DNA from 2 places in the Mycobacterium neumannii genome. Region 2 is predicted to be linked to the other one. Evidence: predicted binding sites of a transcription regulator. Region 2 holds the regulator's gene; the other holds the start of a gene.
The links. Region 2 encodes HspR, which represses chaperone genes until heat shock. Its sites were predicted from a motif close to ANNTGAGTNNNNNNNACTCANNT; they were not measured.
Positions count from the first base shown of each region.

Region 1: lon (endopeptidase La) is a predicted target of HspR. The motif match lies at 11,558-11,580, and genes of this name have one in related genera.

Region 1 covers NZ_NKCO01000008.1:58,268-74,473, reverse strand. Annotated here, with positions in the region: gene CEX88_RS11795 (phosphoketolase family protein) at 1-1,208, opposite strand, end outside; gene CEX88_RS11790 (TIGR03619 family F420-dependent LLM class oxidoreductase) at 1,293-2,168, shown strand; gene CEX88_RS11785 (CaiB/BaiF CoA-transferase family protein) at 2,165-4,471, shown strand; gene CEX88_RS11780 (acetyl-CoA acetyltransferase) at 4,471-5,940, shown strand; gene CEX88_RS11775 (SDR family NAD(P)-dependent oxidoreductase) at 5,964-6,761, opposite strand; gene CEX88_RS11770 (hypothetical protein) at 6,783-7,352, opposite strand; gene CEX88_RS11765 (DUF72 domain-containing protein) at 7,426-8,154, opposite strand; gene CEX88_RS11760 (HhH-GDP family DNA glycosylase) at 8,159-8,851, opposite strand; gene CEX88_RS11755 (TfoX/Sxy family protein) at 8,787-9,158, opposite strand; gene lon (endopeptidase La) at 9,224-11,545, opposite strand; gene CEX88_RS11745 (esterase family protein) at 11,714-12,718, opposite strand; gene CEX88_RS11740 (alpha-hydroxy acid oxidase) at 12,912-14,168, opposite strand; gene CEX88_RS11735 (DUF1810 domain-containing protein) at 14,245-14,706, shown strand; gene CEX88_RS11730 (alpha-amylase family protein) at 14,690-15,994, opposite strand; gene CEX88_RS11725 (nucleoside deaminase) at 15,991-16,206, opposite strand, start outside.
Region 2 covers NZ_NKCO01000021.1:9,388-25,593, forward strand. Annotated here, with positions in the region: gene CEX88_RS20445 (LLM class F420-dependent oxidoreductase) at 33-965, opposite strand; gene CEX88_RS20450 (TIGR03085 family metal-binding protein) at 1,006-1,626, opposite strand; gene CEX88_RS20455 (hemerythrin domain-containing protein) at 1,653-2,129, opposite strand; gene dnaK (molecular chaperone DnaK) at 2,328-4,187, shown strand; gene grpE (nucleotide exchange factor GrpE) at 4,184-4,807, shown strand; gene dnaJ (molecular chaperone DnaJ) at 4,958-6,136, shown strand; gene CEX88_RS20475 (heat shock protein transcriptional repressor HspR) at 6,136-6,540, shown strand; gene CEX88_RS20480 (aldose 1-epimerase) at 6,549-7,451, opposite strand; gene CEX88_RS20485 (NAD(P)-dependent alcohol dehydrogenase) at 7,549-8,610, opposite strand; gene CEX88_RS20490 (FAD-binding oxidoreductase) at 8,672-9,835, opposite strand; gene CEX88_RS20495 (hypothetical protein) at 9,852-10,862, opposite strand; gene CEX88_RS20500 (TetR/AcrR family transcriptional regulator) at 10,961-11,605, shown strand; gene CEX88_RS20505 (GAP family protein) at 11,600-12,250, opposite strand; gene CEX88_RS20510 (antibiotic biosynthesis monooxygenase) at 12,346-13,308, opposite strand; gene CEX88_RS20515 (Rv0361 family membrane protein) at 13,311-13,724, opposite strand; gene clpB (ATP-dependent chaperone ClpB) at 13,918-16,206, shown strand, end outside.

The DNA of each region.
Region 1 (16,206 bases), on a different contig from region 2:
CCGAGCACCCGGGTCGCCTCGGTCGATTCGGAGGCGGGGTCGTCAACTGGCACCGCGTAATCGGTGAAGCGCGGCAGGTCCAGATCCTTGAGCAGGAACCCGCCATTGGCGTGCGGGTTGGCGCTCATCCGCCGCTGTCCGCGCGGGGCGAACGCGCGTAACTCGGGCAGTAGCGCGCCGTCCTCGTCGAACAGTTCTTCGGGCCGATAGCTGCGCATCCACTCCTCGAGCTGGGCGCGGTGTTCGGGGTTGGTGTGGGTGCCCGACAACGGAACCTGATGGGACCGCCACGTGCCCTCGACCTTCTTTCCGTCGACCTTCTGCGGGCCCGTCCAGCCCTTCGGTGTCCTCAACACGAGCATCGGCCACAGCGGCCGGCCCCGTTCGCCGTCGAGGCGAGCGGCGCGCTGGATCGCGGCGATCTGGTCGAAGGCCTCGTCGAGCGCCGTCGCCAGCTGCTGATGCACGTTGGCCGGATCGTCACCGGCCACGGTGATGGGCCGGTAGCCATAGCCGAACATCAGCGACTCGAGTTCCTCCTGCGGAATGCGCGCGAGGACGGTGGGGTTGGCGATCTTGTAGCTGTTGAGGTGCAGGATGGGCAGGACCGCACCGTCGGTGACCGGGTTGAGGAATTTGTTCGAATGCCAACTGGTCGCCAGCGGGCCGGTCTCGGCTTCGCCGTCACCGATGACACAGGCGACCACCAGGTCGGGGTTGTCGAACGCCGCGCCGTAGGCGTGCACCAGCGCGTAGCCCAACTCCCCGCCTTCGTGGATGGACCCGGGGGTCTCCGCGGCGACGTGGCTGGGGATGCCACCGGGGAAAGAGAACTGGCGGAACAGCTTTCGCATTCCCTCGGTGTCTTCGGAGATACCCGAGTACACCTCGCTGTAGGTGCCCTCGAGATACGCGTTGGCCACCAAGCCGGGACCGCCGTGTCCCGGGCCGGTGATGTAGATGACGTTAACGTCGCGGTCGCAGATGACGCGGTTCAGGTGCGCGTAGACGAGATTGAGGCCCGGTGTTGTGCCCCAGTGGCCGAGCAACCGGGGCTTGACGTGCTCGGGCGCCAGCGGCTCGCGCAGCAGTGGATTGTCCAGAAGATAGATCTGGCCGACGGACAGATAGTTGGCGGCGCGCCAGTAGGCGTCGATCAGGTCGAGTTCATCGGCGGACAGCGTGGGGGACAGGGCCTCGGCAGTCATCTGACTCATCATCATCGAAACGGGTGAACGGGTGTGCCACTCCTGTACCCGATGCGCGTGAAGCTACCCATTAGCCTGTCTGGCGTGTTGGGATTCGCAGTGCCGCAGTTCGGGGCGTCGGCCCGAGCGGACCTCGCGCGCTACGCGGCCAGCGCCGAAAGCCTCGGTGCGGACAGCCTCTGGGTGGGCGACCGCTTGTTGACCGCGGTGCACCCCAGTGTCGGCTACGCAGGTCAAGACACCATTCCCGAACAGTTCCGCGCCGGCCTGGACCCGTTCATCACGTTGGCGGTGGTGGCCGCCGCCACGTCGCGCGTCCGGTTGGGTAGCAGCGTGTTCGTCGCACCGTGGTACCCGCCGGTGCAGCTGTGCCGCCAGCTGACCGCCATCGATGTGGTCAGCGGAGGCAGGCTCGTTCCCGGTTTCGGGATCGGGTGGTCGCCGGAGGAGTTCCTCGCCGCCGGCGCCCCGTTCCGCGCCCGCGGCGCCCAACTGGACGAGGTGCTCGATGCCATCGAGCAGCTGTGGACGACGAATCCGGTGGAACACGAAGGCAAGCGGTGGTCGATCCCGTTGTCGTGGGTGGACCTCAAACCGGTCCAGCAACCTCGTCCGCCGATCTATCTCGGCGGGTTCACTCCGGCGAGCCTGCGGCGCATCGGGACGCGCGGCGACGGGTGGCTCCCCGCCGTGCTGGTGCCCGGAGGTGTCATGCCCGAGTTCCTTGCGACGCAGCGCCGCACCATCGACGACGCCGCCCGCGAGGCCGGCCGGGATCCGTCGGCCATACACACCTGTGTGCGCATCAACGTCGCCGGCGGCACACCGATCGATGCGGTCGCCGAGGCGGTGCGGACGCTGGCCGACGCCGGTTATCCGGACGTCTTCGTCGACCTGATGTACGTCGCCACCGACACCGACGACCACCTGCGGTGGGTCGAAAGTCTCCTGGCGGCATGAGCGAACCACTGCTGGCATCCGTGCGGGTGCTCGACCTCGGCGGCGCCGAATCCGACGGAGTGAGCCGGCTCTACGCCGACCTCGGAGCCGATGTCCTGAAGATCGAGCCGCCCGGTGGGCGGTCCGACCGGCAGGCGCTCCCGGCGGTGGCCGGAGCGAGTATTCCGTTCCGCTTGCACAACGCGAACAAGCGGTGCGCGGTTCTGGACCCCGCCAGCCCCGACGGCCGCGGGGCACTGCGGGATTTGGCGGGCACCGCCGATATCGTCGTCGACGGCGGAAGACCCGGCGGGGCAGTCCAATTCGGAACATCGTGCGCCGCCCTGGCTCAACAGTTCGGCCACCTCGTCGTGTTATCGGTCACGGACTTCGGCGCCGACGGGCCGTATGCCTCGTGGCGGGCCACCGACCCCGTGTTGTACGCGTTGTCGACGGCACTGTCGCGTACCGGGCCGACGGCCGGCACCCCGGTGCTTCCCCCGGTCGGACTGGCATCGGGAACCGCTGCGACACAGGCGGCATGGGCAGCGCTGGCCGCCTACTACCACCGGTTACGGACTGGGACAGGCGATTACATCGACTTCTCCCGGTTCGAGGCGGTGCTCCAGTCGCTGGATCCGCCGTTCGGATCAGAAGGTCAGGCGGCCGTCGGCGTCAAGAAGACCACCGAAATCTGGCGCGGCAGACCACGCAACCAGAACATCTATCCGATCTTCGCTTGCAAGGACGGACATGTACGGATCTGCCTGCTGTCCCCGCGCCAGTGGCAGGGCATGCGCGCCTGGCTGGGTGAACCCGAACAGTTCGCCGACCCCAAGTTCGACACGATCGCGGCGCGGTATGGGGCATCTCGCGAACTCAACGCCTTGATCGGCGATTTCGTCGCAAACCAGACCATGGAGGCTCTGGTCACCGAGGGACAAGAGCGGGGCGTTCCCATCGCGGCCGTGCTCACCCCCACGGAGACACTGGCCTCCGAGCACTTCCGCGCGGTCGGTGCGCTGACCACCGCCGAGTTCGCCCCGGGCGCCGATGTCGTCGCCCCGGTGGGACCGTTCGTCGTCGACGGCCATCATCGCGGCCTGAGGTGGTTGGCCCCCGCTCCCGGCGCTGACGAACCCGCCTGGGCCACACCGTCATCGGTGACAGCATCGCAGGGTACGGTCGCGCCGCAGCGTCCTTTCGAGGGGATGCGCATCCTCGACCTCGGCGTCATCGTCGCCGGGGGCGAGCTGGGCAGGTTGTTCGCCGACCTCGGCGCCGAGGTGGTCAAGATCGAGAGCGCCGCCTATCCCGACGGGCTGCGCCAGGCCCCGCCCGGTCAGGTGATGAGCAGGTCCTGGGCGCTGACCCACCGCAACGAGCAGAGCCTGGGGCTCGACCTGCGTACGCCCGCGGGCGCCGACCTGTTTGCTCGCCTGGTCACAGGCGCCGACGCCGTGTTCGCCAACTTCAAGCCGGGAACGCTTGCATCGCTGGGGTTCTCCTATGACCGTCTGCGGGAGCTGAATCCGCGCATCGTGCTCGGGGAGAGCAGCGCCTTCGGCGTGGCCGGTCCGTGGAGCTCGCGCATGGGGTACGGGCCGCTGGTGCGGGCCACCACCGGGGTCACCGCGTTGTGGGCGTCTGCCGACGGCGGCTTCTACGATGCGACGACGATCTTCCCGGACCACGTGTCGGCGCGGCTCACCGCGATCGCCGCACTGGCCGCGCTGATCCGGCGCGAGCGAACCGGACAGCCCGCACACGTACACGTCTCGCAGGCCGAGGCCGCGGTCAGCCAACTGGCAACCCGCTACGTCACCGAGTCCGCGGGTGCGGCAGGCCTGCCCGTCGTCGACGACACAGCGGCGCACGGTGTGTACCCGTGCGCCGGTGACGACGAGTGGTGCGTGATCTCGCTGCGCTGCGAGATCGACCACGCCGCACTGGGATCGGTCACCGGCGGCGTCGACACCGCGGAATGGACCCGCACCCGCGACAAGACCGTGGTGGCGCGCACTTTGCAGGACGCCGGGATCGCCGCCGCGCCGATGAACCGTGCCGTCGATGTGCCTGCCGACCCGCAGGTGCGGCACCGAAAGCTGTACTCCGACATGGAGCATCCGCTTTTCGACGCGCCCATACTCACCGAAACGGGGCCGGCGCCGTACACGAACATCCCTCCCGCCCTGCTGAGGCCCGCGCCCATGCCGGGGGAGCAGACCCGTGAGATCTGCCGGCAGATCCTCGACATCCCCGCCGAGGAGACCGATCGGCTCATCGCCGACGGCACGCTCTTCGCATACCGAGAAAGGCCGTGATGGAAGCCAGGACGCCGGTGTTGGTCGGCTACGGACAAGTCAACCAGCGCGACGAGAACCCCGACGTGTCGCCGATCGACCTGATGGTCGCGGCCGCACGCCAAGCAGCGGACCCCAGGGTCCTTGAGGCAGCCGACTCGGTTCGGGTGGTCAATCTCCTTTCGTGGCGGTACCGCGATCCCGGATTGCTTCTCGCGCAACGCCTCCACGCCGACAACGCCGCGACCCGCTATACAGGGGTCGGCGGTAATACGCCGCAGTCGCTGGTCAACGAGGCGTGCCGAGACATCCAGAACGGTCGGGCCGAGGTGGTTCTGATCGCGGGCGGTGAAGCCTGGCGCACCCGAAGCCGGCTGCGCGCCAAGGGCGTGCGGCCGGACTGGCCGCGCCAGGACGAGTCCGTCCCGATGGCCGAGGGCGCCGACGAAGGGGTCCCGATGGCCGGGCCCGCCGAAATCAAGATCAGCCTGGACCGGCCTGCCTATGTCTACCCGATGTTCGAGCAAGCCCTGCGTATCGCCGCGGGCGAGTCCGACGAGGAGCACCGACGCCGGATCGGTGAGCTGTGGGCACAATTCAGTGCGGTCGCCGCGGACAACCCCCACGCGTGGGTCCGAGACGCGGTGCCGGCCGAGCAGATCTGGCAGGCCGGACCGGGCAACCGGATGATCAGCTGGCCCTATCCGAAGCTGATGAACTCCAACAACATGGTCGACCAGGCTGCGGTGCTGGTGCTCACCTCGGCAGACAAGGCCACGCATCTGCAGATCCCCAGGGACCGTTGGGTGTTCCCGTACTCGGGCACCGACGCGCACGATACCTATGCGATCGGCGAGCGCGCGGAGTTCTCCACGTCTCCTGCGATTCGGATCGGGGGGCGGCGGGCCTTGGAACTGGCCGAGGTCGGCATCGACGATGTCGGGCTCGTCGACGTCTACTCGTGCTTCCCTTCGGCGGTTCAGGTGGCCGCCAACGAGCTCGGCCTCCCGATCGCAGACCCCGCCAGACCGCTGACGGTGACCGGCGGGCTGACCTTCGCGGGCGGGCCGTGGAACAACTACGTCACTCACTCGATCGCGACCATGGCCGAACGACTCCTCGCCGCCCCCGGCCAGCTCGGGTTGATCACCGCCAACGGCGGATACCTCACCAAGCACAGCTTCGGCATTTACGGCACCGAACCGCCGCCACACGAGTTTCGTTGGGAAGACGTGCAATCGGAGGTCGACCGCGAGCCGACCCGAACGGCGCTCGTGGACTGGGCCGGGGTGGGCACCGTGGAGACGTGGACGACACCGTTCGACCGCGAGGGCTCACCGGAGAAGGCATTCCTCGCGGTTCGGACCCCCGACGACGAGCGGGTGCTGGCGGTCATCTCAGACGCGGCGGGGGCGGCGGCGACGGTTGAGGAGGACATCTCGGGCGCGAAGGTCCAGGTCAATCCGGACGGTACGGCCGCATTGAGGTAGCCGGATCGGCCGCGTTGCGGTAGTCAGTCGAGGTCTGCCAACAGCGCGTCGAGGCGCTGGCGGGCCGCCTCCGCCGCGCCCGGACCGACGACGGCATGGACCCGACCGGCCTCCACCGCGGCGATCGCGGCATCGGCGACCACGGCGGGGCTGATCGCACCACGCATCGCGTCATCGTTCCGGTCGTTGGGGACGCTGACCGCCCCCGGCGGGGTAAGACTCGCCGAGTTGGGTCCCAGCGGCGTGTCCACCAGTCCGGGGCACAACACGGTCGCACCCATATCGCTTGAGACGGAGCGCAGTTCGATGTCGAGCGTCTCCGTCAATCCGACGACGGCGTGCATGGTCGCGTTGTACGGCCCGAGGTTGGGCAGCGGGATGAGCCCGCCCGCGGACGCGGTGTTGAGGAAGTGCCCGGAGCGTTGCGCGACGAACAGCGGAGTGAAGGTCTTCACCCCGTGTACGACACCCATCAGCTTGACGTCGATGACCCACCGCCACGTCTCGATCCGCTGCTCCCACCCCGGCGTATGTTCGCACACCACCCCGGCGTTGTTGCACACCAGATCGACGCGTCCGAAGCGGTCCAAAGTGTGCGCCGCCAGCGCATCGACATCGACCGCGTCACGCACGTCGACGCGTACCCCGGTCACTGCCCCCTCGTGACCGGACAGTGCGTCGACCGCCGCGGGTATCGCATCCTCACGGATGTCGGCGATCACCACGTCGACGCCGCGACCCACCAGATGCGTGGCGAGCGCCAAACCGATTCCACTGGTTCCGCCGGTGACGACGGCGACCTTTCCGGGCTCGATCCTCATGCGGGCCTGCCTTTCTCGTCGCTACGGTGCGTTCGCGGGCACCTCGGTGTATCGCGGCTGAAAACCCTCGGGGGCGAAGGTGAATCCCTTGCCGGTCACCTCGCTCATGCACGAGACGCCCGCGTCCTGCACATTGCAACGGAACCCGGCGACAGCCAGGATCCGGTTGAATTCCAGCACCTTCGCGTCGTCGAGGACGAACTGCGCCTGCTCCAATGCCGCGAAGCGGGGTTCACCCTCGCGCTCGACGATGATCGCGTTCGGCGCGACCTGTTCACGGGCGCCGTTGTCCACCGTGTCCGGTTCGCCGGTGATGTTCATGCTGGACAGCGGGGAGGCGGCCGACTGGCAGCCCGCCTTGTCACGCGGTATGACGGCGCACGCCCAGCGTCCACTCGGCGTGGTGAAGAAGTAGACGGCCGACCCGGCTGGATGCGCGACGTAGTCGAATGCGTCGACCAGGTGCGCGCTGTTCGGCGGCGGGGCAGGCGCTTCGGAGGTCGTGGAGGTCGGCGACGCCACGAACGGTTCGTCGGTGGTGACGATCCGCTCGGCCGAGCACCCCGCGACCAGGATCGCGACGGCCGACATCAGACATAGGACACGCATCTCGGCTCTTAAGCGTGCCGGAACCGGTTTTCGTCCGCGCAGCGGGGGTGGCCGATCAGCCGGCCAGCATCGCTTTGAGCTTCTGCGCGTTCCAGACCGCGTGCCCACCCAGGTCGTTGTTGAAATAGACCAGCGTCCGTCTGCCTTCGTTCTCCCACGCCGAGATCCGGTCGGCCCAACGCCGCAACGCATCGTCGGGGTAGGAGCCCGCGTACATCGAATCCTGGTCCGGGCCGTGCATCCGGATGTACACCAGCTCACTGGTCGCCCGCGGGACACAGCGCAGACCCGCACCGCTCATCACCACGTAGGCGGCGCCGTGGCGCTCCAGCAATGCGTAGACCGCCGCGTCGTCCCAGGACGGATGCCGCAACTCCATCGCCACCGGAATGTGATCGGGCATGAGCTTGAGGAAGTGCTCCAAACGGGCGTCGTCGCGCTCGAGTTCCGGGTGCAGTTGCACGAGCAACGCCTCGCTGCGGTCACCGAGCAATTCCCAGCACCGGTCGAAGCGCTCGACCCAGGGCGCCGGCTCCCGTAACCGGCGGTAGTGCGTGAGTCCGCGTTGGGCCTTCACCGACATCGTGAACCCGTCGGGCAGCCGCTGTCGCCAACCGGCGAACGCGCTGTCCTTCGGCCAACGGTAGAAGCTGGCGTTCAGTTCGACGGTGTCGAACTCCTCGACGTAGCGGGCCAGCCGTTTGGCCGTCGGCAGCCCCGCCGGGTACAGGACGTCCTTCCAATGGTCATACGACCACCCCGAGGTGCCGATCCGGATCACCATCGCGTCATTCCCGCGCCATGACGGCGTCAGGCAGGTCGTTGTCGAGCGACACCTTGACCAAGGCGCCGGCGAGCTTTGCACACTTGCGCGGCGCCAGCGCGGCGAGCTCGTCGCTGCCACTTGGCAGTCCGAGCTTGCGCGCGGTACTGCTGGCGCGCGCGTCGAAGTAGGGGCGGATCCATGTCCAGGTGTCCTGGACCTCCCGCAGGAAGATGTCGGCGCCGGTGTCGCCGATACCCTTGAATCCCTTGAGTGAACGCCTCAGCGCGGTCGCGTCGTGATCCTCGGTCCCATCGAGATTGCGTAAATCCCCGCCGTATTCGTCGACAACGCTCTTGGAAATATCGGTGAGCCTGGTCGCCGAGCTTTCGTCGTACCGAACGTAGTGAGCACGGCCGAAGGCGCGAATCATTTCGGCGCGGTCGGCGTCGAGGACGGCCTTGGGGGTGCGCAGACCCGCGCGGAACAACTCCCGCGCGGCTTCGACCGCGATCGAGGCATCGATCGGTTTGCTCGACAGCATGCACAGGGTCAGCAGCTGAAAGAGCGGCATCGGCTTGTCCGCCAACCGGATACCGGCGTCTTCGGCGTAGGCCGTGCCCGCCTGCTCGAGGAGGCGCTTGACCAGCTTCTTACGTGCTGCGGCGTCCACGTCGGCTGGCGTACCCGCGCTCTTTCGGGGGCAAACTCTTGGCATAGTTGGTCCCGCGGATGACCCACGGTCGCAGTTGCCGCTTGGTGACCAGCCCTGCGCCGTCCACGCGCAGCCATCCGCGCATCTCTCTGCCCGCCATCACCATCGGTGCGACGTGTTCGCGCGACAACAGCTTCGCGGTGTCGTCGGGCGGCACCCGCACCATCAGGCCGCCTTGACCGCTGGCGGCCAACGCCATGTTGCCGCCGATCAAGAAGGCCAACCCACCGAACATGGCCTTCTCCTCGACTCCTTGTTCGCCGCTGAGCAGTTCGCGAATGCGGTGAGCCAGGTCCTCGTCGTACGCCATACGACGACGGTATCGCTCAGGGTCGTGACCTGCGATCGATCACGACCCCGAGCGCGGTCCTGCGGTCAGGCGGCCGCGGTGGCCGCTACCTCTGCGGGCTGCAGAGCCTGCGCGACGATGTCGGCAACGTCGGTCATCGGCTTGACCTCCAGCGCGTCAAGCACGTCGGCCGGGACGTCATCCAGGTCGGGCTCGTTACGCTGCGGGATGAAAACCGTTGACAGCCCGGCCCGTTGCGCCGCGAGCAGCTTCTGCTTGACGCCGCCGATGGGCAACACTCGACCGTTCAGCGTGACCTCGCCGGTCATCCCGACGTCCGCACGGACCTGACGACCGGTGGCCATCGACACCAGCGCGGTGACCATCGTCACGCCCGCCGACGGACCGTCCTTCGGCACGGCGCCCGCGGGCACGTGCACGTGGATGCGACGGTCCAGAAGCTTGGGGTCGACGCCCAACTGCTCGGCATGCGAGCGCACGTAGGACAGCGCAATCTGCGCGGACTCCTTCATGACCTCGCCCAGCTGCCCGGTCAGTTGCAACCCGGGCTCACCGTCGGTCGCCCCGGCCTCGATGTAGAGCACATCGCCGCCGAGGCCGGTGACCGCCAACCCGGTGGCCACCCCCGGCACCGCCGTGCGCTCGGCAGATTCCGGCAGGAAGCGCGGACGCCCCAGGTACTCAACGAGATCCGGCTCGTCGACGGTCAGGCTGGTGATGTCGCCGGCAGCCAGCTTCGTCGTCACCTTGCGCAGCGCCTTGGCCAGCAGCCGCTCGAACTGGCGCACCCCCGGCTCGCGGGTGTAGTCCGCGGCGATCTTGCGCAGCGCCGCCTCGGTGACGATCACCTCGTCCTCGGTCAGCGCCGCCCGCTCGCGCTGCCGGGGCAGCAGGAAGTCGCGGGCGATGGCGACCTTGTCGTCCTCGGTGTAGCCGTCGATCTGCACCAGTTCCATGCGGTCCAGCAGGGCCGACGGGATGTTCTCGATGACGTTGGCCGTCGCCAGGAACACCACGTCCGACAGGTCCAGATCCAGGTCCAGGTAGTGGTCGCGGAACGTGTGGTTCTGCGCCGGGTCCAGGACCTCCAGCAGCGCCGCCGCGGGGTCCCCGCGGAAGTCGGAGCCGACCTTGTCGATCTCGTCGAGCAGCACCACAGGGTTCATCGAACCGGCCTCGCCGATGGCACGCACGATGCGACCGGGCAGCGCACCGACGTAGGTGCGCCGGTGGCCGCGGATCTCGGCCTCGTCGCGCACGCCACCGAGGGCAACGCGAACGAACTTGCGGCCCAACGCGCGTGCGACGCTCTCACCCAGCGAGGTCTTGCCGACACCGGGGGGACCGGCCAGCACCATCACCGCGCCAGAACCGCGGCCGCCGACGACCTGCAACCCGCGCTGGGCGCGGCGCGCCCGCACAGCCAGGTACTCGACGATGCGGTCCTTGACGTCCTCGAGGCCGTGGTGATCGGCGTCCAGGATCTCCCGCGCCGTCCTCAAATCGGCGGAGTCCTCGGTGTGGACGTTCCACGGCAGGTCGAGCACGGTGTCCAGCCAGGTGCGGATCCAACCGCTCTCCGGGCTCTGATCACTTGCGCGCTCGAGCTTGCCGACCTCGCGCAGCGCGGCCTCGCGCACCTTCTCTGGCAGGTCCGCGGCCTCGATGCGGCCGCGATAGTCGTCGGAGCCGTCGGGTTCGTCCTCGCCGAGCTCCTTGCGGATGGCGTTGAGCTGCTGGCGCAGCAAAAATTCCTTCTGCGTCTTCTCCATGCCCTCACGGACGTCTTCGGCGATCTTCTCGTTGACCTCGACCTCGGCCAACTGAGCACCCGTCCACTCGATCAGCGCACGCAACCGCTCAACCACGTCCGGCGTCTCGAGCAGCTGACGCTTCTGAACCTGGGTCAGGTACGACGCGTAGCCCGCGGTGTCGGCCAGCGCCGACGGATCGGAGAGCTGGTTGACGAAATCGATGATCTGCCAGGCTTCACGCCGCTGCAGCATCGCCAGCAGCAGCTTCTTGTACTCGGCCGCGAGCTTGAAGGCCTCCTCGGTGACCTCGGATTCGTCGACCACGGTCACCTCGACCCACAGCGCCGCGCCGGGTCCGGTGGCGCCGGCGCCGATGTGGGCACGGCTCTCGCCCCGCACCACCGCGGCGGGTCCACCGACCATGCGCCCAATCTGCACGATCGAAGCCAGCACCCCGTGCGAGGGATAACGGTCCTCGAGGCGGGGAGCGATCAGCAGTTCTCCGGACTCGCTCGCGCGGGCGGCGTCGACCGCGGCGCGCGCGGCCTCGTCGAGCTCGATCGGCACCACCATCCCGGGCAGCACGATCGACTCGCTCAGGAACAAGACCGGAACAGTCTTGGCTTCAGCCATCAATCCTCCAAAGTTTGAGTCTGTTGCGCTCAACCTTGGGGTGACCTGGTTTGTTCCCTCACCCGTCGCGCGGTGTACGCGCACCGCGAAACACCCCCGAGACGGCAGGAAGCCTGCCGTTCGGGGTAAACGGCAGGCTCCCTGTGTGGGTGGATCTACGCGGTGCGGTTACGCACTGGCCTGTGCACCCAGCACCCGCTGGATGTCAGGCTTCATCATCTCCAGCTGCTGACCCCAGTAGCCCCAGCTGTGAGTCCCCTGTGCCGGGAAGTTGAACACCCCGTTGGTGCCACCCGCCGCGACATAGTTGTCCTTGAAGGTGACGTTGGTCCGCAACGTGAAGCCTTCGAGGAACTGGGCCGCCATCAGGTTCTGGCCGGCCGCGCCGCCATCGAGATCCGACGGCGTACCGGTGCCGCAGTAGATCCAGATGCGGGTGTTGTTGGCCACCAACTGGTTGATGTTGATCATCGGGTCGTTGCGCTTCCACGCCGGATCCGATGACGGACCCCACATGCTCTCGGCGTTGTACCCACCCGCGTCTTGCATGGCGAGACCGATCAGCATCGGCCACCAGCCCTCGGACGGGTTGAGGAAGCCCGACAGCGAAGCGGCGTAGATGAACTTCTGCGGGTGATAGATCGCGTACGTCAGCGCGCTGCTGCCGGCCATCGAAATACCCACCACGGCATTGCCGTTCTGCGACACGCCCCTGTTGGCTTCCAGCCACGCCGGGAGTTCCTGGGTCAGGAACGTCTCCCATTTGTAGGTGTAGTCCTGGCCGTTACCCCGCGACGGCTGGTACCAGTCGGTGTAGAAGCTCGACTGTCCGCCGACCGGCATGACGACCGAGAGCCCGGACTGGTAGTACCACTCGAAGGCCGGGGTGTTGATGTCCCAACCGTTGAAGTCGTCCTGGGCGCGCAGGCCGTCGAGCAGGTACACCGCATGCGGCCCACCGCCCTGGAACTGGACCTTGATATTGCGGTTCATCGCGGGGGAGAACACGTCGAGATACTCGACGGGCAACCCGGGCCGCGAGAACGCTCCGGCAGTGGCCGAACCCCCGGCGAAGCCGATCAGCCCGGGCAGCGCCGCCACGGCGAACGCCGCCACCGCCATTCGGCGAAACAGTTTTGTACCGGTACCCCGGCACCTCTCCAGAATCTTCATAACGGCAACCAACCCACCTTTCATCGCTTCCACAAGCAATTGCCGTTTGCTGTGCGTGGGTAATGAAACACGTACTCGCGCCGCCAATGTCGACCCGACATGCGGTTGCCACATCGCGGTTGGCTAACGATTACGACTCAGCGGGGACTCACGAACACCGAAAACCGGCTGTGACCTGTGTGGTCAGAGTGACTCAGGCGAAGTCGCGCGGCGGGTCCGCCACGCCGGGCCGCAGCCGATGCAGCTGCGTGACGTGCCGCGGCCCCAGCTCGCTCAGCGACCTCACCCCGAGTAGCTGCATTGTCCGCCTGACCTGCTGCGTAAGGATCTCGACGGCCCGGTCGACACCCGCTTCGCCGCCGGCCATGAGCCCGTAGAGGTAGGCACGACCCACCAGCACGAAGCGCGCACCGAGCGCAATGGCAGCGACGATGTCGGCGCCGGACATCACCCCGGTGTCCAGCAGAATCTCGGTCGTGTCGCCGAGCTCGGCGGCGACGCTGGGCAGCAGATGGAATGGCACCGGCGCGCGGTCGAGTTGGCGGCCACCGTGATTGGACAGCACGATGCCGTCCACTCCCAGTTCGGCGACGGCCCTGGCGTCGTCGAGCGTCTGGATTCCCTTGACCACCAACTTGTTCGGCCACTGCTTCTTGATCCACACCAGATCGTCGAAGTTCACCGTGGGGTCGAACATGGTGTCGAGATACTCGGCCACAGTGCCCGGCCATCGGTCCAGCGACGCGAAAGACAACGGTTCTGTGGTGAGCAGGTCGAACCACCAGCGCGGGTGGGGAATGGCGTCGAGCACCGTTCGCAGCGTCAGCGTCGGCGGGATCGACATGCCGTTGCGGGTGTCGCGGTGGCGCGCCCCGGCGACCGGCACGTCGACGGTGGCGAGCAGCGTGTCGTACCCTGCGGCGGCGGCCCGTTCGACGAGGGCCATCGACCGCTCCCGGTCCTTCCACATGTACAGCTGAAACCAGTTGCGTCCGTGCGGGTTAGCCTGTTTGACGTCTTCGATCGATGCGGTGCCCAGCGTCGAGAGCGCAAACGGGATGCCGGCCCGCGCGGCGGCACGGGCGCCTGCGGTCTCGCCCGCGGTGTGCATCAGCCGGGTGAAGCCGGTGGGCGCGATGCCGAACGGTTGCGCGACGGGACCGCCGAGCACCGTCGCGCTGGTGTCGACGCTCGACACGTCACGAAGGATGGTGGGGTGAAACTCGATGTCGCGGAAAGCTTGTCGCGCACGAGCCAGTGACAGCTCGTCCTCGGCGGCGCCGTCGGTGTAATCGAACGCCGCCTTCGGAGTCCGTCGCTTGGCGATGCGGCGCAGGTCCTCGATCGTCAGCGCCGACGCCAGCCTGCGGTGCGTCGCGTTCAGCTGGGGCTTCTTGAACTGCAGCAGCGGCGCCAGGTCCCGCGGATGTGGGACGCGACGGCGCGTCATCTTGGCGCCTCGGTCGGCGTGCCGCTCATAGTCGTCATTGAATCGCACAGGTTAGCTTGTCAGACTGGCCGATGACATGGCGAAAGACAGATCGGCATCCGGCGACCCGTTCGACCTGCAGCGCTTCGTGGACGCCCAGGAACGCGTGTACGCCACGGTGCTCGACGAACTGCGCGCCGGCCGCAAACGCAGCCATTGGATCTGGTTCGTGTTCCCCCAATTGCGCGGGCTGGGTAGGAGCCCGACCGCGCAGCGGTACGGGATCGGGTCCCTCGCCGAAGCTCGGGCGTACCTCGCCCATGACGTGCTCGGTCCGCGCCTGCGGGAGTGCGCGGGCCTGGTCGCCCGCAGTGACCAACCGTCGGCCGACGGCTTGTTCGGGTGGCCGGACAACCTCAAGGTCCGCTCGTCGATGACGTTGTTCAGCCGCGCCGCCGAGGACCCCGATGACGAGGCGCTCTTCAGCCGCGTGTTGACGAAGTACTACGACGGCGAACCCGATCCGCTGACCGTCGAACTGCTCAGCGAGGAGCGATGACCAGCCAGCCGTGCGGCCCGACCTCGTAGGTGGTGACGACCTCGGACGGCGGTGCGCCCGAGCCCGCGAGGACTTCCGCCCGATCGAATCCCAGGTCGGGCAGCGAGATCGCCAGCGGTTCGTCGCCGATGTTGAGCGCGACGATCAGCGACTCGGCTCCGGCGCGGCTCTGGTACACGTACTGGCGGTTGGTCAACAGCAGCGGCGAGGTGCGCGCCGTGTGCAGCCACGCGTGGCGTCGGCGCAACCCGATCAGGAACTTGTGCAACCGGAAGACGTCGGCGCCGTGTTCGTCGACGTCGAGCGGGGGAGTCGCGAATTCGGGGCGCACCGCGTCGTCGCCGCCGAACCGTTCCTCTTTGATCCCCTGGAACGCGAACTCGTCCCCGGCGTAGATACTCGGCGTACCACCGGTCGTCATCTGCAGCACCAAGGCGTGGTCGAGGTGGCGGATGTCGTCGAGTTGGCTGGCGATCCGGGTGACATCGTGGTTGCCGATGAAGGTCGTGGGCACGAAGGTGTCCAGAAACTCATTGTGCCGCACCAGCGCCCAGTCCAGCTCGTGAAAGTTGCCGTCGTTGAGCGCGCTCCACGCGGCCTTCCACAGTTCGTACTGGGTCACCGAGTCGAAGCCGGATTCACGCACCCGGTGCGCGTAGTCGCCGTGGATGATTTCGGCGAGGAAGTACGCGTCGGGGAACTGTTCGCGAACGCGTGGGAGCACTCCGGCCCAGAACTGGTCGGGGACCGCGTAGGCCGCGTCGAGGCGCCATCCGTCGGCGCCGCGCCGCAGCCAGTGCGTCATCACGTCGACGACGTAGTCAGTCACCGCCGGGTTGTCGTGGTCCAGCGCCACGAGGTCGCCGTGTCCCTCGAACACGTCGACACCGTCGCCTCGCGTGCGCAGCCACTCGGTGTGGGCGAAATCGGTTCCGACATGGTTGAAGACGCCGTCGAGCAGGATCCGAAGTCCGCGGCGGCGTGCCTCTTCGACCACCGTGTCGAAGTCGTCGTCGCCGCCGAGTCGCGGGTCGATGTGGAGGTGGTCGGTGGTGTCGTAGCCGTGTGTTCGTGAGGAGAAGATCGGCCCCAGCGCGAGCCCGGAGGCGCCGAGTTCGATCGCGTGGTCAAGCCAGTCGAGGATGCGCAGCAGCCGATGCTCGTCCGGCCCCGGCGGCGGGTCGGCGGGATGCGCGCCGACGAAGCCGAGCGGGTAGACATGCCACCAGATCACGTGCTCGACCCAGCCCGGTTCGGAGACGGCCGCGGAGTGCGAGAAATCCGTCATGGCTTGAACTTCGCTTCGTAGAGGGTCTTCATCGCCTCGCTGAACTGCTCGGCGGGCCCGTCCACCTCGATGTCGGGGGCGATCGTGGTGATCGGTAGCGACACCACCGGCGGTGGCGGCGCCCCCCATTCGCCCAGCCATCTTGTCAACTGCTCCGACGAAGCGGCGTACACGATGCGGCCGAGCCCGACCCAGGCGTGGGCCGCCGCGCA
Region 2 (16,206 bases):
GATCGTAGGGCCGCGGGCCCGTGTGCGCCCGCTCAGCGAAACTGCGGAAGCACCTCGCGGGCGACGAACTCCAGGTGGGCGAGGTCTGACATATCGAGAACCTGCAGGTATATGCGTTGCACGCCGGCCTGGAGGAAAGGTCCCAGCTTGTCGGCGATCTCGGTGGCCGTGCCGACCGTCGGGGAGTTGCTCCGCAACTCGTCGACCTCGCGGCCGATCGCGGCCGCCCTGCGGGCGATCTCGCCGTCGTCGCGGCCGGCGCACAGCACGAACGCCGCGGAGTACGTCATCGAATCGGCGGGACGCCCAGCATCGGACACGGCCGCGGCGACGCGCTCGAACTGGGTCTTGACCGCGTCCAGTCCTACGAACGGGACATTGAACTCGGTGGCGTATTTCGCCGCTAGCGCCGGCGTTCGCTTGGCGCCCTGGCCGCCGATGATCACCGGCGGGTGCGGTGACTGCACGGGCTTGGGCAGGCCGGGAGAGTCGACGACGGTGTAATGCCGGCCGGAGTAGTCGAACGTCTCACCCTGCGGCGTCGTCCACAGACCGGTGATGATCTGCAGCTGTTCGGTGAGCCGGTCGAATCGTTCGCCAAGCGACGGGAACGGGATCGCGTACGCCTGGTGTTCGGCCTCGAACCAGCCCGCGCCGAGGCCGAATTCGACTCGGCCCCCGCTCATCTCGTCGACCTGGGCGACCGATATCGCAAGTGGGCCCGGATATCGGAATGTCGCGGAGGTCACCATCGTTCCCAGCCGGATCGTGGAGGTCTCGCGCGCGATACCTGCCAGCGTGACCCAGGAGTCGGTCGGGCCCGGCAGGCCCTCACCGCTCATGGCCAGGTGATGATCGGATCGGAAGAACGCGGAGAAGCCCAGATCTTCGGCGGCTCGCGCGACGGCGAGCTGGTCGGCGTACGACGCGCCCTGCTGCGGTTCGACGAAAACCCGGAAATCCACCGATGCGCTCACGGACGCCAGCTTAGATACGACCAACAGATCACAGGCCGCGACGGTTTCCGCGCACCGCCTCGACGGTCGCCGGGTCGCCGTCGAAGTCCAGGCGCACTTCGTCGCGACCGGAGATGAACAGCAGCAGTTCCTGCGCTTCGCCGACGATGGTCAGTGGTTGACCCTTTCCGACCGTGGCCAGCACCTTGCCCTGCGGTGTCTTCAGCGTCATCCGCGCGGGCGCCTTCGCCAGCGTCATCTTCGCCATCAGCGGCAGCGAACGCGTCAGGGCGTTGACCGTGCTGTCGTCCAGAGGTCTTGGCTCCCAACCGGATTGCGCGCGCCGGACGTCTTCGTGATGGATGTACATCTCGCCCATGTTGGCCACCGGGTCGAGCAGTTTGAACGGCGAGTACAGCGGCGGGCCGGAGGCGACCTTGTCGAGCAGTTCCTCCCAGTCGGTCTGCGCGGTCCGCCGTTGCACTTTGTCGGTGTATCCGGCCAGTGCCGGGAGCATGATCCCCGGGGTGGCGTCGAGCCTGCGCTCGCGTACCACCAGGTGCGCGGCGAGGTCCCGGGTGGTCCAGTCCCCACACAGGGTGGGGGCGTCGGGTCCGACCTCGCGCATGGTCTCGACGAGGGCGGCGCGTTCCCGTTGTGCGGCGGTCATTCCTCCACCTTAGGGACGGGCGACCGTCACACGCCCCACTTGACCATCTCCCGGCCGGGATGGGCCTCGTGCCACGCCGCGATCGCGGCATCCCAGTCGTCGCCGTCCAATTCGGTGATCGACGCCGGGAAGATCCCGTCTTCTTCCTTGCGGGTGTGCTCCCAGAGGTCCTCGACGGCGTCGCGGATGGCCTGCTGATCGGTCTCGCGGGCCAGGTCCACGGAGGCGAGGAGGTCGGCGAGTTCACGATGCTCGCGAATGAGGGGCGCGATGTGCTCGGCGAACAACTCCACGCGCAGGAGGGGCTTGAACAGGCCGTTCTCCTCGCCGCGCCAGTGGGTGCTCAGCTCCTCGGCCAGCTGCGCCAGAAGCTGTCGCGCTGTGTCGAGGTCGCCGCGGTCGATGCCCCGGACGGCCTCGCCGCCCAGGTTGAGCACGTGGGCGTGCTCGGAGATGTAGTCGCGGATGAGCGGCATGTCGCGGCAGCCGCAGTACTGACACATCGACATCGACGCTACGCCCAGGGAACAAACTCGCGAGGCGGTCCGTTGACCGATTCGACAGTTGAGTGAACTAGGCTCAAGTCTGGTTGACAGGTTAGGGTTGGTCGGCGCAGGCTTGAGTGCGGTGCACTCAGCCCGATTGAGTGCAGTGTGCACCCACTCGGGACATCTAGCAGGACTATTTCAGGAGGAACAAACATGGCTCGTGCGGTCGGAATCGACCTCGGGACCACCAACTCCGTCGTCGCGGTACTGGAGGGTGGCGATCCCGTTGTCGTCGCGAACTCCGAGGGCTCCCGCACCACGCCGTCCGTCGTCGCGTTCGCGCGTAACGGAGAGGTGCTGGTCGGCCAGCCCGCCAAGAACCAGGCGGTGACCAACGTCGACCGGACCATCCGTTCGGTCAAGCGGCACATGGGCACCGACTGGTCCGTGGAGATCGACGACAAGAAGTACACGGCGCAGGAGATCAGCGCCCGAACGCTGCAGAAGCTGAAGCGCGACGCGGAGAGCTACCTCGGTGAGGACATCACCGACGCCGTCATCACCGTGCCCGCCTACTTCAACGACGCTCAGCGTCAGGCCACCAAGGAGGCCGGGCAGATCGCCGGCATGAACGTGCTGCGGATCGTGAACGAGCCCACTGCGGCAGCGCTGGCCTACGGCCTGGACAAGGGTCAGAGTGAGCAGACCATCCTGGTGTTCGACCTCGGTGGCGGCACGTTCGACGTCTCGCTGCTCGAGATCGGCGAAGGCGTCGTCGAGGTGCGCGCCACCAGTGGCGACAACCACCTGGGCGGCGACGACTGGGACGACCGGATCGTGGAGTGGCTGGTCGACAAGTTCAAGGGCACCTCCGGCATCGACCTGACCAAGGACAAGATGGCGATGCAGCGGCTGCGTGAGGCCGCCGAGAAGGCCAAGATCGAGCTGAGCTCGAGCCAGAGCACCTCGATCAACCTGCCCTACATCACCGTCGACGCGGACAAGAACCCGCTGTTCCTCGACGAACAGCTGACCCGCGCCGAATTCCAGCGCATCACCCAGGATCTGCTCGACCGCACCCGCCAGCCGTTCCAGCAGGTGGTCAAGGACGCCGGTATCTCGGTGTCCGACATCGACCACGTGGTGCTGGTCGGCGGCTCGACCCGCATGCCCGCGGTGTCGGATCTGGTCAAGGAGATGACCGGCGGCAAGGAGCCCAACAAGGGCGTCAACCCGGACGAGGTCGTCGCGGTGGGCGCCGCCCTGCAGGCCGGCGTGCTCAAGGGTGAGGTGAAAGACGTTCTGCTGCTTGATGTCACGCCGCTATCCCTCGGTATCGAGACCAAGGGTGGCGTGATGACCAAGCTGATCGAGCGCAACACCACGATCCCGACCAAGCGGTCGGAGACCTTCACCACCGCCGACGACAACCAGCCGTCGGTGCAGATTCAGGTCTATCAGGGTGAGCGTGAGATCGCGGCGCACAACAAGCTGCTCGGCAGCTTCGAGCTGACCGGAATCCCGCCGGCTCCGCGCGGTGTGCCCCAGATCGAGGTCACCTTCGACATCGACGCCAACGGCATCGTGCACGTGACCGCGACGGACAAGGGCACCGGCAAGGAGAACACGATCCGCATCCAGGAAGGCTCCGGCCTGTCCAAGGAGGAGATCGATCGGATGGTCAAGGACGCCGAGGCGCACGCCGAGGAGGACCGCAAGCGTCGCGAGGAGGCCGACGTCCGCAACCAGGCCGAGTCGCTGGTCTACCAGACCGAGAAGTTCGTCTCCGAGCAGCGTGGTGCTGAAGGTGGTTCGAAGGTCCCCGAGGACACGCTGACCAAGGTGGACGCGGCGATCGCCGATGCCAAGAAGGCGCTGGAAGGCACCGACATCGGCGAGATCAAGTCCGCCATGGAGAAGCTCGGCGTCGAGTCGCAGGCCCTCGGCCAGGCCATCTACGAGGCCACCCAGGCCGAGCAGGCGGCGAGCGGCGGTGCGGACGCCGGTCCGGCGGACGACAACGTCGTGGACGCCGAGGTCGTCGACGATGAATCTGACAAGGAGAACAAGTGACAGGAAACGATCCGCACGAGCCGGTGACCGTCACCGACAAACGGCGCATCGATCCCGTCACCGGTGAAGTGAGAGAAGCAGATCCGGATCCGGCGCCGGACTCGGCGCCGGAGCAGCCCACTGCGACGGGGGCAGGGGAGGAGGCCGACAAGGCCTCCGAACTGCTCGCCGATCTGCAGCGGGTCCAAGCCGATTTCACGAACTACCGCAAGCGGGCGTTGCGCGATCAGCAGGTGGCCGCGGACCGGGCGAAGGCTTCGGTCATCTCGGAGCTGTTGCCGATCCTCGATGACCTCGACCGCGCGCGAAGTCACGGCGACCTGGAGAGCGGTCCGTTCAAGGCGATGGCCGACAAGTTGGTCAACACCCTTGAGGGGCTGGGTCTTTCGGGATTCGGTGACGAGGGCGACGACTTCGACCCCGAACTTCACGAGGCCGTCCAGCACGAGGGTGAGGGCACTCACCCCGTCCTCGGCACCGTGATGCGACGCGGGTACAAGGTGGGCGAGCAAGTCGTGCGCCACGCCCTGGTCGGGGTGGTGGACACGGTCCCCGGGGACGCCGGCCACGACGGCGACACCGCCTCGGGTGACGGTGCGCCGGAAGCCGAAGCCGAATGACGAGGAGGTGGCGCGGAATCGCCGAGAGCGGCGAATCCCGCGCCACCTTCGACTCATCGGCGACGATGAATCCGACGAGATTCGTCGGCAACCAGCAAAATCTAAGTGAGACTGCGATAGACCTACAGAAGCGGAAGGAGGTGACGCGGTATGGCCCAGCGTGAATGGGTCGAGAAGGACTTCTACAAGGAGCTCGGCGTCTCCTCTGACGCCAGCGATCAGGACATCAAGCGGGCGGCCCGAAAGTTGCTCGCGGAGAACCATCCCGACCGCAACCCGGGCAACTCGGCCGCCGAGGAGCGGTACAAGGCCGTCTCGGAGGCCAAGGAGGTGCTCACCGATCCGGCCAAGCGCAAGGAGTACGACGAGACCCGGCGGCTGTTCGCCAACGGCGGGTTCGGCCGCGGCCGCTTCGGCGGCGGTGGGGGCTACGGCGGGTTCGGCGGCGGCGACGGTGTCGAGTTCAACCTGAACGACCTGTTCGACGCGGCCGGCCAGACCGGCGGCGCGAACATCGGCGACCTGTTCGGCGGGCTTTTCGGCCGCGGCGCACAGCAGCCGCGACCCAGCAGGCCGCGTCGAGGCAACGACCTCGAGACCGAGGCGGAGCTGTCGTTCCTGGAAGCCACCAAGGGTGTGGCGATGCCGTTGCGGCTCACCAGTCCCGCGCCCTGCACGAACTGTCATGGCAGCGGCGCCCGTCCCGGTACGAGTCCGAAGGTCTGCCCGAACTGCAACGGGTCCGGGGTGATCAACCGCAACCAGGGTGCGTTCGGATTCTCCGAGCCGTGCACCGAGTGTCGCGGCAGCGGGTCGATCATCGAGCACCCCTGTCAGGACTGTAAGGGCACCGGCGTGACCACCCGCACCCGCACGATCAACGTGCGGATTCCGCCGGGTGTGGAGGACGGTCAACGGATTCGGCTGGCCGGCCAGGGCGAAGCGGGTCTGCGCGGCGCACCGTCGGGTGACCTGTATGTCACCGTTCACGTCAGGCCCGACAAGGTGTTCGGCCGTGACGGCGACGATCTGACCGTCACCGTACCCGTCAGCTTCCACGAATTGGCTCTGGGCACAACGCTTTCGGTGCCGACATTGGAAGGCAAGGTCGGCGTGCGTGTGCCCAAGGGCACCTCCGACGGGCGTATCTTGCGCGTGCGCGGCCGTGGTGTGCCGAAACGCTCTGGCGGACACGGCGATCTGCTGGTGACAGTGAAGGTGGCGGTGCCGCCGAACCTGGAGGGCGAGGCGGCCGAGGCGTTGGAGGCCTATGCGAAGGCGGAGCGGGCCAGCGGCTTCAATCCGCGGGCCGGATGGGCAGGTGCGTAATGGCTACGAAGCGGTCCAATGACGAGGCCCGTACGTTCCTGATCTCCGTGGCCGCCGAGCTGGCCGGCATGCATGCCCAGACGCTGCGCACGTATGACCGGCTCGGGCTGGTGCGTCCGCAACGTACCTCCGGTGGCGGCAGGCGCTACTCGCAGCACGACGTCGAGTTGCTCCGCGAGGTGCAACGGCTGAGCCAGGACGAGGGTGTCAACCTCGCGGGCATCAAGCGCATCATCGAGCTGACCAACCAGGTCGAGGCGCTGCAGGCACGGGTCCGGGAGCTGACCGAGGAAGTCGAGGCGCTGCGTGGGTCGCCGCGCCGCGATCTCGCCGTGATGCCCAAGAGCACCGCGGTCGTGGTCTGGCAGCCCGGAGCCGGCCGGCGGCGACGCCAGGCGGAGTAGAGCCTCCGTCAACGAATCCTGATCGAGAACCGAGCGGTCTCCGGCTTGCCGGGGGCCGCTTTTCGGTATCCGCCTCTGCGTAGTGCGTCCGTCGGGGCCGCCATCGGTTCGATGCCGATCAGGTCATCGTTGGGCGGCGCGAAGAGTTGCGCTGCGGGATAACCGGTTTCGAACGTCACGTCGATGCGGCGCGCACCTCCGGCGAGGGTGAACACCGCCCCTTCGGGCACCTGGTCGAAACCGTCGTCGTAGGCGGTGACCATCAGGGTCTGCTCACCACCCAACCACTCTTCGTCAGCACCGGTGGGTATGCCCTTGTCGTCCACCGGCAGGTGGCGCATCGCCGGGGTGCTCAGCGTCCACTCCTCGCGCGGCACACCGGGAATCTTCACGTAGGGGTGATAGCCGAAGCACAGCGGTACGGACACCGACGAGGTGGGCGTCACGGTGGTCTCGATGGTGAGCTTGCGATCGTCGAGCGTCACGTGCTGGGTGAGCACGTGGGGGAAGGGAAACGCCGCGAGCAGTTGCGGGTCGGCGCCGTAGTCGAGCACAGCGGTCAGGCCGTTGTCGGTACGGTCGCTGACCTCCCATCCGGGATAGGCGGCGAGCACGCCGTGGATCGGGGCGCCGTGCTCATCGGTCCGGACGCCGCCTGCCCCCGGCGTCAGGGTGACGACGGACCCGTCGACCTCGTAGGTGTTGGCGCTCAACCGGTTCGCCCACGGGTACAGGATCGGGATTCCCATCGTCTTGCCGTTGTTCACATAGGCGGTCAGACCGCGGCGTTGACCGAGGAACTCGTCACCCGACTCGGCCAACGACGTGCCCACCATGCCTGCGGCGGGGACGAACGTCGCGGTCAGGTCCGAGGACGGATCGCTGAGAGTGACGGCATCGAGGTCAACCACAAGACGATCGTCCCACGAGCGCCTGACCGGGTTGTGAATCTGGCGACGCTGGAAGCGTCGAAACCGTCGTCAGATGCACAATCCAGACATTCTCTGCTCAGTCGTAGACGATCACCGCGCGGCCGACGAAATCGCCGCGGCCCAGCGCGTCGATGTGGTCGTTGACGTCTTCGAAGCGGACCTGCGTCACGCTGTCCTTGATCTTGCCGGCCTCGGCGAGCGCGACGACCTCGGTGAGATCGGTGTAGTTACCCCAGAACGAGCCGAAGAACGTGTACTCCCTGCCGACGATAGGAAACAACGGGATGTCGACGCGGTTGCCCACCAGGCCCACCGATGCGACCGCACCCTCGGTGGCCAACAGCGCGAAGGCCAACCGGATGCTGTCCTCGGCGCCGACACACTCGATGACCGCGTCGAACTCGCGCCTGCCGGTGGCCTGCTCGAGCGCGTCACGCACCTGGTCGTCGGTCCTACCCCTGGTGTTGATCGTGTGGTCGGCGCCGTTTTCGGTTGCCAGCGCCAGCTTTTCGTCGCTGCGGGCGAAGGCGACCACCGTCGCACCCGCACCGAGCAGCTTGGCGTACTGGACGGCGTAGGCGCCGAGGCCGCCGACACCCATCACCGCCAGCGTCGTTCCCGGCCCGAGCACGCCCGCCGCGCGCAGCTTCTTCAGGCCGCGGTATGGGGTCAGACCCGCATCGGTCAGTGGCGCCAGCGAGACCGGCGACAGCTCGGCTCCGACGGGTATCACCTGTTGGTACGCCACCGGAACGTATTCCGCGTACCCGCCGTGCGGACCGAAGCCGACCCAGTGGCCCTGGTTGCAGATCTGTTCGTTGCCGCGGTGGCACTGGCGGCATGACCCGTCGCCGAGGGGGCCGAAGACCACCGCGCGGGTTCCCTCCGACAGGCCCGCGGAAGCCGGCACGTCGGCGCCGATCCGGTCGACGGTGCCCGCGACCTCGTGACCGGGCGTCACCGGAAGCGGCATCGGCAAGCTGAAGTAGCCGTCGATGAGCTGAAAGTCGGTGCGGCACATGCCTGCCCCACCGACCTTGATCAGCACCTGGTTCGGCTCGATGTCGGGTATGGGGATCTCCTCTAACCGCAGTGGCTGCTTGTACCCGTGCATGCGTGCGGCTCGCATCGTCGCCATCTGGACTCCCGACCGTTGATCTTGACCGGAGTGTACGGCTGCGGGGGCCGCCGCGCGAGTTTCAGGAGGCCAGGGGATCGTGCTGAATCCGTTCGGCGGGTGCTCCTTTGGCGATCAGGGCGGCCTTGGTGGCCGTCACCATGGCCGGGCTGCCACAGATCAGGATCTGCCGGTCGCCCCAGTTGCCGTAGCGGGTGACCACGTCGGCCAGCATGCCGGTCTGTCGCACGTGCAGGCCCCGGGGCGGTTGCACATCGGGATAGTCGGCGGCCCACGGCGGGTCGGTGTTGAACTCCGAGACGGGAGTGACCGAGAGCCACGGATTCTGTGAGGCGATCTCCCACAGCGTGCGAAGGTCGTAGAGGTCGCAGGGATACCGTCCGCCGAAGAACAGGTGCACCCGCGGATTGACGCCGTAACGGGTGAGATCCATGATCAGTGCCCGCAGCGGCGCCAGACCCGTGCTGCCTGCCACCATCAACACGTCGCCGCCGTCGCGGTCCACGTGCAGCCCACCGTGCGGATTGGACAGCCGCCACCGGTCGCCGGGTGTCGTCTCGGCGACGATCGCGGTGCTCACCATGCCTCCGGGCACCGAGCGGATATGGAACTCGATGCCGCCGCTGGGTTCGGTCGGGATCGACGGGCTCAGGTACCGCCACCGGCGCGGCCACTGCGGAACCTGAACCGTCACGTACTGGCCAGCGTGGTAGAACAGCGGCTGGTCCAGTTGCAGCCGCACGACGGAGACGTCGCGGGTGACGCGCATGTGCTCGATAACCGTGCCGTCGCAGTACGGCGGGCCCTCCTCGGCTTCGGCGGCGCCGCGCATCACCCCGATCATCAACGCGACCGCGTCGTGCGTGGCCTCGGCCACCTGGTCGTTCCAGCCGGCCGCGAGGTGATTGCGGAAGCTCGCGTACAGCGCGGTCTGCATGCTGTCGTAATGCCGTTGTGTGACACCGTATTTGCGGTGGTCACGCCCCAGCTGAGCGAGGAAAGTCACCGGCTCCTGTGCCCGTTGGGCGACGAGCTCGCCGAGAACCCACGTCACCGCGTGCCCGAACCGCTGCCGTTGTTCGTCCATGTCCGGCGGGAACAGGTCGCGCACCGACATGTCGATCGCGAACCAGTGCGTGTAAAAGCTTCGGATCAGCTCGGAGCCGAGCGCGGGATCGACCGCGTCGCGCAGCATGCGCAGCGCGTCACGGTCGTCGAGTCCCACGCGGCCCGAGTGTATGTCAGGTTCGCGGCGCCCTTCGCTGGCGAAGCGCCGCCAGCACGATCAACGCCACGCCGAAGACGGTCCAGCAGGCCAACACGATGACCGGCAGCGTGGCGCCCGCGCCGTCGAAGAACGCCGCCGACCGCAGCAGGGTGGCGTTGGCGCCCTGCGGCAGGAACTGCCCAAACTGCCCCCAGCCGCTCGGCAGCAGTTCCGGGGCGCTGTTCAGGCCGGACAGCGGATTGCCCACCAGAAGCGCCAACACCGCGCCCAGCGCCAGGCCGACGCGACCGAACAGCGATCCCAACCCCAGCAGCGTCAACCCCATGGCCAGGATGCCCAGCGTCAGCGCACCGGTGACTCCCCAGAAGTTCGCGTCGATCGACCCCAGGACCCAGCGCAACAGCGAGGCGATGGTCAGGCCGGCGACGCCGGCGAACACCACGGCGGCGGTGAACCGGGTCCACACTTCACGCTTGAGCGCGAGAATCAGCGCGATCGCGGGCAGGAGTCCGGCGAGGGTGATGGGCAGCGCCGATGCGGCCAGCCCGACGCCGCGTGGGTCGTCGGTTGTCGGTGGCGCTAGATCCTCGACGCGCAACTGCGCACCGGTCTTCTGCGCGATGCCGTTGCCGATCTGGGTCAGCATCTGGGCGATCACCGGACTGCCGCCGGTCGCGATCATCAGCGTGGGACCGTCGGGCCCGAGTGCGATGCCGCCGTAGACGTCGCGGGCGCGGATCGCTTCGCGCAGCGCACCCGCGCTCGGGTAATAGGTGAACGAGAACGCGCCAGGCGCCTGCTGCTCCATGGTGGCGGCGACTTGTCCGCTTGCCGCCTGCGGCCCTGCCGCGCCGATCGGCACGTGGTGCGGAGCGGTTCGGGCTGCGGGCAGCGCGAAGGCCAACGCGACGATCGCGATGACGACGGTGAGCGCCACGACCACGCCTGTGGCCCGTACTGCGGCAGGCGGTTCGTGGACCGGCGATGCGTGGTGGCTGGACCGCGCGGGGGTTTCGGTAGTCATGGCCGTGCCTTTTCATTCGTCGTTGAATTAATGCGCATCGGCAGCGTAACTCTGCGGGCGACGGATTTCAACAGTCATTGAAATGCTAATCTCGGGCCATGGCGTCACCTGCGAAAACGACCCGCCGCGGTCGCCGTCAGGGCGAACCGGTGTCGCGCGAGGCGGTGCTCGCCGCGGCGCGCAAGCGGTTCGGCGCCCAGGGATACGAGAAGACGACCCTGCGTGACATCGCCCGCGATGCCCACGTCGACCCGTCGATGGTGCTCTATCTATTCGGGTCCAAGGCCAACCTGTTTCGGGCGTCGCTCAACGTGGTCGTCGACCCCGGGGCGCTGGTCTCTGCACTTTCCGGTGGCCCCGATGACGACCCCGACATCGGCACCCGCATGGTGCGCGCGTACCTGAGGATCTGGCAGTCACCCGAATCGGGCCCCACGATGGTCGCGATGTTGCAGTCGGCCACCTCGAACTCCGACGCCCACGAGGCGTTCCGCGGATTCATGCGGGACTACGTGCTGAGTGCGGTGTCCGATGAGCTCGGGGGAGGAGAGCAGGCCCGGCTGCGCGCACTGCTGGCCGCGAGCCAACTCGTGGGCACGGCGATACTGCGCTTCGTCATGAAGATCCCACCGTTGGCCACGCTGCCCGACGACGACCTGGTACGGCTTCTGGCGCCGACGGTCACGCGGTACCTGACCGCCGACGCCGCCGAGCTCGGTTTGCCTGCGTTCGGCGAGTCATAGCCCGTGAATGCCCTTGTACAGCACCATGAGACCGATCACGACGAGAATGCCCGCCATCAGGACGGCGTGCTGGTTGTCCATCCAATCCTTGAGCCGGACTAGCGGCCGGTCGAGGCGGTCACCGGAGACCGCGTAGGCCAGGATCGGCAGCGCCACCGTCGATCCGGCCGCGATCACGAACCAGGCGACGGCCAGCCAGTCGTCGCGTGCGCCGCCGCCGGCGGTGCCGATCGCCAAACCTGCTGCGGCACAGATGAACAAGACCTTCGGGTTGACCACGGTCAAGGCCATCGCCGCACCGCCCGCCCGCAGCGGGGTCAGCGTGCTCAGGCTCTGCATCCATTTGGGTTTGTGGGCTGACTTCTTCCGCTTCAGCCATCGCTGGATGCCGAACACGATGAGTGCCGCACCGACCACGATCCGGAGATAAGACGCCCATCCCGGCGGTTGGCCCTCGCGCCCACCCATCAAGCTGGACACCTGGAGGAAAACGCTCGTCAGCGCCGCCAACCCGATGATCCAGCCCGCCAAAAAGGCCAGCCCGGTCAGCCGCGGCCGCGGGGTGTGCAGCACGAGCACCGCCGGAATGATCGACAGCGGCGAGAGTGCCACCACCAACGCCAAGGGAATCAGTTCGGTCAGCAACGATCCCTTGTCCACGAGGCCGAACATATCGGAATGCCCGCTGCCGGTGCGGTTTTACAGCGACATGCGCGCGTCGCGCCGCGCCGGGATCGGTGTCAGTGCAGGCGGTAGAAGACCACCGTCGCGAAGTGGAACGTCAGCGCCCAGAACAACATGACGATCGCCACTGTCGCGAGGCCGCGCGCGTTGGTCCGTGCCAGGGACGCGTCCGGCGGCGGACGCAGCCAGTGCTTCAGAAGCGGGTTCACGTAGTAGGGCATGACGACGAAGCTGATGATCAAGCTGGACAACAGGTTTCCGATGAGCAGGTTCAACCACAACGGCAGGCGCAGTGGGGACAGGGCGATGGTGAGCAACATGACCGTCGGATACAGCCCGACCCACACCGCGATCGACGTCTTGAGATCCGAGGGTGGTGGGGCCGGTCTGCCGTGCTCGTCGAAGGCGAACCAACTGCCGAACGAATTGTCGACGGTTCGCAGTTCGAAGTCCGAGAACCTCTCGCCCTCGGCAAGGAGGTCGCGCCGCTGTTTCGAGGCCAGCCAGCGGTCGAGGTCCGCTGCGGTGTCGTAGCGGTAGATCGCGGTCCACTCGTCCTGCACCCCCGGAACGGGGCGGAACAGCTCGCTACCGCGAAAGCCGGGAAACGTGTTCTCGGCCAGGCGAAGTCGCTCCTGCCATGCGAGGAAATCGTCGACATCGTCGGCGCTGACCCGATGGCTGACGACCGCGGTCACCAGCGCATCGTCCGCCTTGGCGCGACCGCCGACGACCTGCTGGGTGGCCGGACCGTCGAAGTACTGCCGGCCTGCGCTCAGGCCGTCCTGTCGGGTGGCGCTGTTGAGCCACGCCTGCAGGTGGGCGACCGAATCGAACCGGTAGATCACCACCCATTCGGGTTGAACGGCGGTGGGTGGGTTGACCTCGGCGCCGAGGAAGCCGGGGTACCGGGAGGCCTCGCGGTTGAGGTCGCGCTGCCACTTCTCGAACTCTCGCTCCTTACCGGTGCGGACCCGCTGGCCGATGATGACCGTGGCGGCGGTGTCGTCGTCTGGCACGGTCAGATCGATCGCGCCGGGTGGTACCGGCAGGCCTTCCACTCGCCGCCCTCGCGCCGGAAGTCGATGTCGAAGGTCTTGGCGCTGGGCTGGTTCGCGGCTGCGAACCGGACCGTGGCGACGGCCGACGCCGCGGGTTCGCCCGCGACCGTCACCGAGCTGACTGAGATCCGGGTGGGACCGTCGGCCTTGCGGCTGGCGTACCACCCGTCTTCGAACCCCGCGGCCCCGCGCATCGGTGCGCAGACGTGTGCGGCGAACGAGTCGAAATCCGCGCGGTTGTACGAGCCGTTCATTCCGGCGAGGACCGCGCGGACCTGATCTTCGTCGCCGGCCGCGGACGCGGGGCCGGCCAGCGCCGATGAGACGACTGCGCTCAGCGCGAAGCCCGCGAGCACGGCGGTGGGTCGACGCATGGGACAAGCCTCGCTGATACAGCTGTGAAAACTGTGACAGTTGTGCGGCGTGTTGTTACTGAAGCTGGCCGTGGCCGCGTCGGATGCGCGGAAAATTGACTAGACTTGAGCGGAACAGACTCAAGATTGACGGCGTTGAACTATCCGACAAGCATTTTCGCCAAGCTCACGTACCCACAGAAAGGGAGGTGTCGTGGACTCGTTCAACCCGACGACCAAGACTCAGGCGGCGCTGACCGCGGCATTGCAGGCGGCCACGTCCGCGGGCAACCCGCAGATCACGCCTGCCCACCTATTGATGGCTCTGCTGACCCAGAACGACGGCATTGCCGCACCCCTTCTCGAGGCCGTCGGCGTCGAACCCGCGACGATCCGCGCGGAAGCGCAGCGACTCCTCGACCGGCTACCCAGCGCCAGCGGCGCGGCGTCACAGCCGCAGCTCGCTCCGCAGGCGCTGGCCGCGATCACCGCCGCCCAGAACCTGGCGACCGAGATGGACGACGAGTACGTCTCGACCGAACACCTGGTCGTCGGGCTGGCCACCGGTGACTCGGATACCGCGAAGCTGCTCAGCGGCCACGGCGCCTCCCCGCAGGCGCTGCGCGAGGCGTTCGTCAAGGTGCGCGGCAGCGCCCGCGTCACCAGCCCGGACCCCGAGGGCAGCTACCAGGCCTTGGAGAAGTACTCCGCCGATCTGACCGCAAGGGCCCGCGAGGGCAAGTTGGACCCGGTCATCGGCCGCGACACCGAGATTCGTCGCGTCGTGCAGGTGCTGTCCCGTCGCACCAAGAACAACCCGGTGCTGATCGGCGAGCCTGGCGTCGGCAAGACCGCGATCGTCGAGGGCCTGGCCCAGCGCATCGTGGCGGGCGACGTACCGGAAAGCCTGCGCGATAAGACCGTCGTCAGCCTGGACCTGGGCTCGATGGTCGCCGGCTCGAAGTACCGCGGTGAGTTCGAGGAGCGGCTGAAGGCCGTGCTCGACGAGATCAAGAACTCGGCGGGTCAGATCATCACCTTCATCGACGAGCTGCACACGATCGTCGGCGCCGGTGCCACCGGCGAGGGTTCGATGGACGCAGGCAACATGATCAAGCCGATGCTGGCCCGCGGTGAGCTGCGCCTGGTCGGCGCGACCACGCTCGACGAGTACCGCAAGTACATCGAGAAGGACGCCGCGCTGGAGCGCCGCTTCCAGCAGGTCTATGTCGGTGAGCCGTCCGTCGAGGACACCGTCGGCATCCTGCGCGGGCTCAAGGACCGCTACGAGGTGCACCACGGTGTGCGCATCACCGACTCCGCGTTGGTGGCGGCGGCGACGCTGTCCGACCGCTACATCACCTCACGGTTCCTGCCGGACAAGGCGATCGACCTGGTCGACGAGGCCGCGTCCCGGCTGCGCATGGAGATCGACTCGCGGCCGGTCGAGGTCGACGAGGTCGAGCGGCTGGTGCGCCGCCTCGAGATCGAGGAGATGGCGCTGTCCAAGGAAGAGGACGCCGCCTCCAAGGAGCGGCTGGAGAAGCTGCGCGGCGAACTGGCCGATAAGAAGGAGGAGCTGGCCCAACTAACCAGCAGGTGGCAGAACGAGAAGAACGCCATCGACATTGTCCGCGAGCTCAAGGAGCAGCTCGAGTCGCTGCGAGGTGAGGCCGACCGCGCTGAACGCGACGGCAACCTGGAGCGGGCCGCCGAACTGCGGTACGGCCGCATCCCCGAGGTGGAGAAGAAGCTCGACGCGGCGCTCCCGCACGCCGAGGCGCGCGAAGACGTCATGCTCAAGGAGGAGGTCGGACCCGACGACATCGCCGACGTGGTGTCGGCCTGGACCGGTATCCCCGCGGGCCGGATGCTCGAGGGCGAGACGGCCAAGCTGCTGCGCATGGAGGACGAGCTGGGCAAGCGCGTCGTCGGGCAGAAGAAGGCCGTGCAGGCGGTGTCGGATGCCGTGCGGCGCAGCCGCGCCGGTGTCGCCGACCCGAACCGGCCGACGGGTTCGTTCATGTTCCTGGGCCCGACCGGTGTCGGTAAGACCGAGCTGGCCAAGGCGCTGGCGGAGTTCCTGTTCGACGACGAGCGGGCGATGGTCCGCATCGACATGAGCGAGTACGCCGAGAAGCACTCGGTGGCCCGCCTGGTCGGCGCGCCTCCCGGCTACGTCGGCTACGACCAGGGCGGTCAGCTGACCGAGGCCGTGCGGCGTCGCCCGTACACGGTGATCCTGTTCGACGAGATCGAGAAGGCCCACCCGGACGTCTTCGACGTGCTGTTGCAGGTGCTCGACGAGGGCAGGCTGACCGACGGCCAGGGCCGCACGGTCGACTTCCGCAACACGATCCTGATCCTGACGTCGAACCTGGGTGCCGGCGGTACCGAGGAGCAGGTGATGGCCGCCGTGCGCGGGGCGTTCAAGCCGGAGTTCATCAACCGGCTCGACGACGTGATCATCTTCGACGGGCTGAACCCCGAGGAGCTGGTGCAC